Regions from separate parts of the Mesorhizobium sp. RCAM 06353 genome, predicted to be linked through region 2. Evidence: riboswitches for the same ligand, from Rfam matches in the RefSeq annotation. Region 2 holds a riboswitch; each other region holds the start of a gene.
What was found. A riboswitch is a leader RNA that binds a small molecule or an ion and turns the genes downstream of it on or off. The one in region 2 is predicted to bind cobalamin.
Positions count from the first base shown of each region.

Region 1: it holds a riboswitch for cobalamin, as region 2 does, so the genes downstream of both, AC56QX_RS03530 (aromatic ring-hydroxylating oxygenase subunit alpha) here and AC56QX_RS19445 (DUF1636 family protein) in region 2, are expected to answer to the same signal.
Region 3: it holds a riboswitch for cobalamin, as region 2 does, so the genes downstream of both, AC56QX_RS27140 (DUF1636 family protein) here and AC56QX_RS19445 (DUF1636 family protein) in region 2, are expected to answer to the same signal.

Region 1 covers NZ_CM185031.1:793,952-797,151, forward strand. Annotated here, with positions in the region: gene AC56QX_RS03515 (ABC transporter ATP-binding protein) at 1-185, shown strand, start outside; gene AC56QX_RS03520 (DUF680 domain-containing protein) at 262-501, opposite strand; gene AC56QX_RS03525 (DUF680 domain-containing protein) at 574-774, opposite strand; cobalamin riboswitch at 1,267-1,467, shown strand; gene AC56QX_RS03530 (aromatic ring-hydroxylating oxygenase subunit alpha) at 1,582-2,829, shown strand; gene AC56QX_RS03535 (FAD-binding oxidoreductase) at 2,850-3,200, shown strand, end outside.
Region 2 covers NZ_CM185031.1:4,028,606-4,031,805, reverse strand. Annotated here, with positions in the region: gene AC56QX_RS19455 (winged helix-turn-helix domain-containing protein) at 1-582, shown strand, start outside; gene AC56QX_RS19450 (DUF6348 family protein) at 612-1,304, shown strand; cobalamin riboswitch at 1,364-1,569, shown strand; gene AC56QX_RS19445 (DUF1636 family protein) at 1,609-2,037, shown strand; gene cobW (cobalamin biosynthesis protein CobW) at 2,040-3,077, shown strand; partial or broken gene cobN (cobaltochelatase subunit CobN) at 3,096-3,200, shown strand, end outside.
Region 3 covers NZ_CM185031.1:5,584,954-5,588,153, forward strand. Annotated here, with positions in the region: gene AC56QX_RS27130 (ABC transporter substrate-binding protein) at 1-276, opposite strand, end outside; gene AC56QX_RS27135 (ABC transporter ATP-binding protein) at 324-1,112, opposite strand; gene AC56QX_RS27140 (DUF1636 family protein) at 1,109-1,576, opposite strand; cobalamin riboswitch at 1,599-1,803, opposite strand; gene AC56QX_RS27145 (substrate-binding domain-containing protein) at 2,063-3,046, opposite strand; gene AC56QX_RS27150 (ABC transporter permease) at 3,120-3,200, opposite strand, start outside.

The DNA of each region.
Region 1 (3,200 bases), 3.2 Mb from region 2:
AGGTTCAGCTGGTCTATGTCGACATCGGCCGCGCCGACCTGCCGCTGGTGACCAAGCTGCCTGGCAACGTCGAGGTCAAGCGCGGCTCGACGTTGCGGCTGAGCGCCAATGGCGAAGACCTGCATATCTTCGACACGGACGGACATTCCTTCGCACTCCAGAAGCCGGAAGCAAAAGCGGCTTAAGACAGAACCCGTCTCGACGGCGCAAAAAAGAGCGGCGGGCATGGCCCGCCGCTCTTTTTGGAATTGGCTTCGGCTGTTAGTGGTTGCCGAAGAGGTTCCGGTCGCTGCCCTGAGGCGCGGACTTCTGTGCGTCGCCCGACGAATTGAGCAGCTTGTAGACTGGCGAGCCGCTTTCACGGATCGAAGCCGTGCGCGAGTTGTCAACCGAAGTCGCGGCGGGCTGGTTGGCGCCGTTGGAGCCGTAATTGTCGCTGCCGGCGAAAGCGCTGCCGGAGATCGCCAGAACGGCGGCGGCAGCAAGGATGATCTTCTTCATTTCAAGTCTCCTGAATTCTTCAAGTGTCGCCAGGGCGGCGAACCAAGCCCGCCGCCTGCTGGGGATCGGCTGTTAGTTGTTGCCGAAGAGGTTGCGGTCGGCGCCCTGGACAGGCGTCTGAGCAGCCGGTTCCGACTTCTTGACCGAAGCGGTGTATGAGCTGTCGACAGCAGCGGTGGCTGCAGGGGCATTCGAACCATAGTGGTCGCTACCAGCGAAGGCGCTGCCGGAAATGGCCAGAAGGGCGGCGGCAGTGAGAACAATCTTTTTCATTTTGGGTACTCCAGTATTTTTTCCGTCCGTCTAGCGGCGTGTCTTGGGATTAAAATCGCGTCGTTCGGACAGCCCCGATGTGGGAAAGCCAGCTGGCCGTTTCCAATCACGAAGTTGTTCCGTGTGGACCAAGTATCCACCACTTGAAATTGTACCAGGGCCCTCTTTGGCGAACATTTTTCGTTTTGATATCAAACCGTTAGTCAAAACCAGCGCTGCGATCACCAACTGTATCGGAGGCTCAGCGTTCACACCGTCCTGCACGCACCGTCAACAGAAACGAACCGTTCGGTTCGATTTTAGAATCTGCTAATAGTCACTTTTCGAAACCGTTAACCTTTTTTCCCCCGTTCCGGATCGATTTTGATAGCCGGTACAGCCGTCACCGCGACGATTTTGCGACCGCGGTTCTTGACCCGATCATTGTGCATGCGTGTCGCGCCACATGGATGCGATGTCGCTTTCATGCCGATGTCGCAAGCGCTGTCGTGATTAGATCACGTCATCTCAGGTGCCGCTTCGTGACGATGGAGCGGAGAATTGGGAAGCCGGTCAGAATCCGGCGCTGCCCCCGCAACGGTGGTGGAGTTCAAGTCGCAACGGGAGACCACTGGGCGAAAGCCTGGGAAGGTGTCGCGATCGTCCGCAAGGACACTCCAGAGCCCGGAAACCAGCCCGAGATTTCTAGAACTCGACTGATCGCGGTGGGCGGTCAAGAGGCGGATGGCGCATGTCGGCTTTCGCCGGTCTGCGCCTAATCCTTCCTCAATCACCACCAGTTCAGTCCTTGAAGTATGAGGACAGGACATGGATACGCGCAACGACATGCTGAGGCTCTTGAACAGCCGCAGGGACGGCTTCTCGCTCGAGCAGCCCTTCTACACGGATCCCGATTTCTTCAAACTGGACATGGAGCTGATCTGGTATCGCGACTGGCTGTTCATCGGCCATGATTGCGAACTGCCGAAGCCCGGCAGCTTCATCACCGTACAGATCGGCGACTATCCGGTCGTGCTGGTGCGCGACCAGCAAGGCAAGATCAACGCCTTTCACAATTCCTGCCGCCATCGCGGCAGCCGCGTCTGCAACACCGACAAGGGCATGGCCGCCAAACTGGTCTGTCCCTATCACCAGTGGACCTATGAGCTGGACGGAAGGCTGCTGTTTGCCCGCCAGATGGCAGATGGTTTCGACAAGAGCCAGTTCAGCCTGAAGCCGGTCGCCTGCGAAAGCGTGGCCGGCTATATCTTTATCTGCCTGGCCAAGGAGCCCGCCGACTTCGCACCGATGCGGGCGATGATCGAGCCCTATCTCAAGCCGCACCGGCTCAGCGAAGCGAAGATAGCCTTCGAAAGCACCATCGTCGAAAAGGGCAACTGGAAGCTGGTCTGGGAAAACAACCGCGAGTGCTACCATTGCGCCGGCAATCATCCGGAGCTGTGCAAGACCTTCCCGGAAGCCCCGACAGTGACCGGTGTGCAAGGCGCCGACAGCGACCCGGAGATGCTGGCGCATTGGGCGAAATGCGAGGCAGCCGGCCTGCCGAGCAAGTTCCGTATCGACCCGGCCGGGCAATACCGCGCCACCCGCGCGCCGCTGCTGCGCGATGCCGTCAGCTACACCATGACCGGCAAGCGGGCGGTGAAGAAGAACCTCTCCGACACAGTCTCCGCCGACCGTATCGGCACCTTGATGCACTATCACTATCCGACGACCTGGAACCATATCCTCATCGACCATGCCGTCACCTTCCGCGTGCTGCCGATCAGCGCCACGGAAACGGCAGTGACGACCAAATGGCTGGTTCACAAGGATGCGGTCGAGGGCGTTGATTACGATCTTGCCGAACTCACCCATGTCTGGACCGAGACCAACGACCAGGACCGCCGCATCGTCGAGGAAAACGCCTTCGGCATCCTGTCGCCGGCCTATGAACCCGGCCCCTATTCCGAACTCCATGAGGGCGGCGTGATCCAGTTCGTCGACTGGTACGCGCGCTTCATCGGCCCGCGCCTTGCTGGAGACGGCAGGCCGGCTCTGCGCAGTGTCGCCTGAGAGGTTGAGGGATGAACGCGATGACTGATCTTGGCCTCTATCGCCATCTCGACCAGATGGCGCCCTGGAACGACAGGCTGCAGGTGCTGGAAGTGATCGGCGTCAGCGACGAGGCGCCTGACGTCAAGACCTTCACCTTCCGCTCCGACAACCAGACCTGGTTCCGCTACAAGCCGGGCCAGTTCGTGACGCTGGAACTGCCGACGTCGGACGGGCCGCTGATGCGCACCTATACGCTGTCGTCCTCGCCGTCGCGACCATTCTCGATCGCCGTGACGGTGAAGGCGCAGGCCGGCAGCATCGGCACGCGCTGGATGTTCGATCATCTGAAGCCCGGCTCGCACGTCAAGGCCTATGGGCCGGCGGGCGAC
Region 2 (3,200 bases):
TTGCTGCGCATCTCCGCCCGCGCCCACGGCGTCGCGACATCAGGCGATTTGCGCGACTATTTCCGCCTGTCGCCGGCCGACATGAAGGGCCGGCTGGAGGAATTGGTCGAGGCCGGCGAGCTGGTGCCGGTGCGTGTCGAAGGCTGGGACAAGCCGGCTTACCTCTATAAGGACGCCCGCCTGCCCCGAAAAATCGAGGCGCGCGCCTTGCTGGCGCCCTTCGACCCGGTCGTCTTCGAACGCTCGCGCTCTGAACGCCTCTTCAATTTCCATTACCGCATCGAGATCTACACACCGGCCGAAAAGCGGCAGTACGGCTATTATGTCCTGCCCTTCCTGCTCGGCGACCGGATCGTCGCACGCGTCGACCTTAGAGCCGACCGGCCGGCGAGCGTCCTGCGCGTGCACGCGGCCTACCCCGAGCCCGGTGCGCCGCCTGAAACCGCCGCGCAACTGTTCGAGGAACTGAAGCAGATGCAGGGCTGGCTCGGCCTTGAACGCATGGAAGTGACGCCGGCCGGTGGGCTGGGGCCGGCGCTGGCCAGTCAGAGAGATGGTCAACCTCCACGGCCTCTGTCATAGACGCTCCAAGAAGCCCGGTAGATTTTGCAATGGCATCGCACAAAGTGCTCGACATGATCCATGGTGCGCTGATTGCACATGGAATGGATGCAGTACGTAGAGAGCAGGACGTTACGCTCCAGTCGGGGCAACTTCGGTTTGAGGCTGAGGTGTTCGAGACGGGCTCTGACCGGCTGGTTCTTGAAATCTACATATTCTCTCCGTTGCTTGATGTTCAGCCGGTCATCGAATCCTTTGCTGGCTTCGGTGACACGCGCGAACAAGAATTGAATCAGGCGTTTGAAAAATTTCTCCGTGGTGTTTTCCACGTGGCCATTGAGGGGCTGGCTGATCATGTGTGCGACAACATGCAGGCCGATGTAGAGATTTGGCAGCGAAGCAGCGCCAGTTGGAAGATCTGGCGCAACAATGCCCGCTGGAAAATCTATGGCGGACCGGTCATTTCCCAGGCCACTACCGAGCTATGCTCGCTGACCCCAAGCTATCCAGCATTCTATGCCAAGCTGGAAAAGCTGTTCACAGCTTCGGTACCCCCTGGAAGCCATTTTGTACGGACCTTTCTGGCAGGCTTGAACGGCACGCTTATTAGTGCCGAAGTCCTTCTGGACAACGTGGTTTGGCAAGAAGGACAGAATCTGGCTGTCGATCATGACTGGGACTATGGCGATGGCTATCAAGCTATCCGGCAGGTTATCCTGGCACTGCCGGAAGCTGGAAGATGACAGCCTCTTGCCGACATCGCCATGTCGTAGCCATGCGTTGACACCGCTGCCTGCAAAAGCCTAAATCCGGTCCAGACGGTCCCTTGCCCGCAACGGCAGGGGCTAAGAGGGAATGCGGTGCGGGATTTCGATCTCAAATCCGCGGCTGTCCCCGCAACTGTAAGCGAAGAGCCAAGGCCGAAAGCCACTGGGAGGTTCCCGGGAAGGCGGCTACCGAGGGCGATGACTCGCGAGCCAGGAGACCTGCCGTCTGCGACAGAAGAATCCGATCGCCCGGCGGGTTTCCGGGCAAGGAGCCCGGTTTTTGGACCAGAACAGCAGTTTTTCGGCTGGCACAGCGGATATTCCGTCCGCCAACAGTGATGCTTTGGCCGGCGTCACCGTCATTGTTTGCGCCTCCTGCCGCGATGAATCCGGCTCGGATGCCCATCCCCGCGCCGGCGAACTTTTGGCTGAAGATACGCGCCAAGCCGCAGCGGCCGACACTATCCGCGTTCGCACGGTTGAATGCCTCGGCAATTGCAAGCATCGCCTTAGTGCTGCCATCCTGCGCGACGGCTGCTGGAGCTATGTGTTCGGCGACTTGACGCTGACCAGCGGCGCCGACCTCGTCACCGGCGCAAAGCTCTTCGCCACCTCGACCGACGGCCTCATCCCATGGCGCGGCCGGCCCGATTCGCTCAAGCGCGGCCTCGTTGCCCGCATTCCACCTCTCGACATGCTGAAGGATTGACCATGACCGCTTCCGTCTCCCGCGTCCCCTGCACCGTCGTCACCGGCTTCCTCGGCGCCGGCAAGACGACGCTGGTCCGCCATCTCCTGGAAAATGCCGGCGGCAAGCGCATTGCGATCATCGTCAACGAGTTCGGCGATATCGGCATCGACGGCGAAATCCTGAAAGGCTGCGGCATCGACACCTGCCCGGAGGAAAACATCGTCGAACTCGCCAATGGCTGCATCTGCTGCACCGTCGCCGACGATTTCGTGCCGGCGCTCGACAAAATCCTGTCGCTGACGCCGAAGGTCGACCACATCCTGATCGAAACCTCGGGCCTCGCTCTGCCCAAGCCGCTGGTCCAGGCTTTCCAGTGGCCAAGCGTGAAGAGCCGCGTAACCGTCGATGGCGTCATTGCCGTGGTCGACGGCCCGGCGCTGGCCGAAGGCCGCGTCGCCAACGACATGGACGCCTTGCAGGCGCAGCGCGCCGGGGATGACAGCCTCGACCATGACGATCCGGTCGAGGAGGTATTCGAGGACCAGATCGCCTGCGCCGATCTGATCATCCTGTCGAAGAGCGATTTGATGGACGCCGCAGGTTCGGCCCGCGCCAACGCCATCATCGGCGAACACTCCGCCCGCGCCGTGAAGATCGTGCCGACGTCGCATGGCAAGGTCGATCCCTCGGTGTTGCTCGGGCTCGGTCTCGCCGTCGAGGACGACATCGAGAACCGCAAGTCCCATCATGACGGTGCGTTCGACCACGAGCATGACGATTTCGACACCTTCATCGTCGACATTGCCTCGATCGCCAATCCGGACGAGCTGGCAAAACGCGTCGCCACCGCCGCCGAGCAGGAAAACGTGCTGCGCGTCAAAGGCTTCGTCGAGGTCGGCGGCAAGCCGATGCGGCTTTTGCTGCAAGCCGTCGGCCCGCGCGTCAATCATTACTATGACCGCGCCTGGACCGCCGCCGACGACCGCCGCTCGCGCCTCGTCGTCATCGGCCTCAAGGGGCTGAACCGCCCGGCGATCGAGCGTATACTCGCCGGCTGATCTCAGACACGGGCCGCGATGCACATCCTCACCACGACCTCCGCCTCGCTCGACGATCTCGCCGAGCCGGTCGATCTGCGGCAGACGCCGGCGGATATCGTGGCCCTGTCCTTCACCGACAGT
Region 3 (3,200 bases), 1.6 Mb from region 2:
CGTCGGGTATTTTGGCGCCAGTTCGGGAATAGAACCTTGCTCGGCCTTGAATTCGGGACCGACCTTGTACCATCCGGTGATGCCGGTCAGGCCGACGATCGACGGCTGCAGCTTCAGCGCGAAGGCCATCTCGGCCATGTTGAGATCGTGGATGACGGCGCGCTTGGGTGGCGCGTCGAAGGTCAACGACTTGCCGCAGCTGTCGACGGTGACGGGGAAGGCGAAGGCCGTCGAGGCCAGCAGCGAGAGGACGAGCGACAAAGCGAGACGTTTCACGGATTTTGCACCTTGGTTGAACAGCGGCGGATGACGGATGGTTTTGATCAGGATGGCGGCGCGGCGCGGTTCGGAACATCGAACACCGTCAGTTCGCGATCCTCGGTGGGATGGCGCAGGCGAAACACGTCGACGCCGAAAATCTCGCGGATCAGTTTTTGGGTCAGCGCTTCGCGCGGTGCCGCCAGCACATGCAGCCGGGCTTCGTGCATCACCGCGACCCTGGTGGCGAAGGGCGCTACCAACGCCAGATCGTGCAGCACGGCGATCACCGTCATGCCGAAGCCGGCCACAAGTTCAATAAGCTCGCCTCGGGCGCGCGGGTCGAGATGGTTGGTCGGCTCATCGAGGAACAGCACTTTCGGTTCCTGTGCGATGGCGCGCGCCAGCTGGGCGCGCTGGCGTTCCCCGCCCGACAGCGAGCCGATGCTGCGGCCAAGCAGCGGCAACAAGCCGGTCCGGCGCAGCGCGTCCACGACAATGTCGCGTTCCTCGCTCCTGCGCCTCAGGCCGGCATGCGGGACGCGGCCAAGCTCGACATAGTCGATCACCGCCAGCCGCGGATCCGGCTGGTCGGTCTGGCCGACGACGGCGATGTGCAATGCCCGTTCGGCGGTCGAGATCCTGTCGAGGCGGCGCCCACCAAGCTTCATCTCGCCGGAACTTGGCCTGAGCATGCCCGACAGCATGCGCAGCAGCGTCGTCTTGCCGGCGCCGTTGGGGCCGATAATGGCGAGGCGATCACCAGCGGCAACGGACAGGCTGACCGCATGGACCAGAGCCCGGCCATTCGCTGTCGCGCCGAGGTCGCGGGCTTCGAGGAGTGGCGTTGTCATCGGTTCCCATCCACAGGCTTGGCCGGTGCCGGGATACGGGCCAGCGTCTTGCCGGCCAGTCGCGGCGGACGTTGTCCGGAATTGCACCAGCCGTCTGCCAGCGATGCATAGAGCCTGGCAAATCGCACGAGATCGCCGGCGTCGGCCTCGGCGTCGATGGAGCCGAAGAGATAGGCGGCCTTGCCCGGCGCCTGGAAGGCTACCGTCAGCGGTCGCGCGCAGCCCGCCATGCATTCGACGCCTTCAACCGTGAAGCCGAGCGCCACAGCGGGTTCATGGTGGGCCGCGAGCCGGGACCGCAAATCGGCGCATAGGCTTTCGCCCGACCTGATCCCTGTCGGAACGTCACGGCAAAGCGTGCACACGATGATGCGATGATCGATGGCGCCGTCCAACTTTCCGTCACTTTCCAAAACTGGCGACGGAAGGATGTTGGCGAGCCGGCCGACAAGACCGACGTCCACGTTTCCTCCCGGCACACCCCGTCCGGTCAACTCAGTGATGGCAGGTCTCCTGGCTCGCGGGTCTCGGCTCAATCCTGCCTTCCCAGCCTTGCCGGCCAGTGGCATGTCGGATCTTGCTCACCGCTTACAGTTGCGGGGGCAGCCACGGTCTCGACCTTGAGGGTCTCACCGTGTTCCCTTTTCACCCCTTGCCTTTCGGCGCGGGGACCATCACCGGGCCATCGTAGTTTTGCCCCGAGCGCATCGCAACGATTCTTTTCGACTGGTCCTGTCACCATCGCGGCACCGGCATCCTGCGGCCTCATCAGATAGCGGCTTGCTATATCTCTATCTGTAATGTAATAACAGAACGATTTAAGAGATTCCCTCTGTTGATGTCAATCCCTTGCCACAACCCTTCGAACTATCGCTGAAGGTTGCGGACGCAGACGGGGCGGAGTTCACGTGAACTCCGCCCCGGATCGGATAGTCTGCAGGCAGACGTGCTTACTTACCTGACAGCTGCTTGGCGTTCTCTGGCGTGATCGCTGTCGTCTCGACAGTGACCGTCGTATCCACCGAAGTGGCGCAATCAAGCAAGATTTTCTTCGACATCTCGATCGCTTCCTTCGCACCTGTCGGGTAGGTGAAGGTCGCCGCCCAGTCACCCTTGGCGACGGCTTCGATGCCGCCTGCCGGGCCTGGCAAGCCATCAGTACCGATGATCTTAACGTCCTTGCCGGCGCCCTTGGCGGCAAGCAGCGCGCCGGCCGCCATCATGTCGTTCGAGGCGTAGAGCACCTTGATGTCGGGATGCGCCTGCAACATGGCCGAGAAAGCGGTCTGGGCTTTATCCGGCACCCAGTCGGCGGCCTGCTCGGCGACGACCTGGATCTTGGCATTCTCCTTGACGCCGTCCTTGAAGCCATTCAGCCGCTCGACGGCCGGTGTGGAGCTTGGCAATCCTTCGAGCACCGCTGCTTCGCCGCCCTCCGGCAGCAAGGTCTTGGCGGTGTATTTGCCCGCTTCGAGCGCGATCTTGTAATTGTCGCCGCCGATGAAGGCGGTGTAGTCCTTGCCGGGATCGCCGACCGTCTTGCGGTCGAGTTCGATGACCGGGATGCCGGCATCCATGGCGCGCTTCACCGCCGGTGTCAGCGGTGCCGCCTCGAAGGGCGAGATCAGCAAGAGATCGACTTTCTGGGTGATGAAGTTGTCGACCTGCGAGGTCTGCGTGTTGACGTTGCCAGCGCCGTCGGCGATCTGCAACGTGAAGCCCGGCACTTCCTTGGCGGCCGCCGTCAGCTCGTCATTGACATGCTGGCGGTAGGGCTCGGCATTGTTCGCCTGTGAAAAGCCGATGATGAACTGGCCGTCTTTGGCGCAGGCCTTGACCAACGGTTCGGCAGCCTGGGCGGCTCCCGCGATGCACAGGCCGGCACCTGCCAGGAGCACGGCCTTGAGGGTGCGGCTTTGTCTTATGGTTTTCATATTCACTCTCCTCCTCGTCGGGCCGGGGGGCCAGACCTTGGTTGACTGACTTCCACTTGCTGCCGCCTTCCTCCTAACGACCCAAACCCTCGCGGCGGCGAACGAGGGATTGAATGACTGCCGCCAGCACGATGATCGCGGCGGTCGCGAGCAG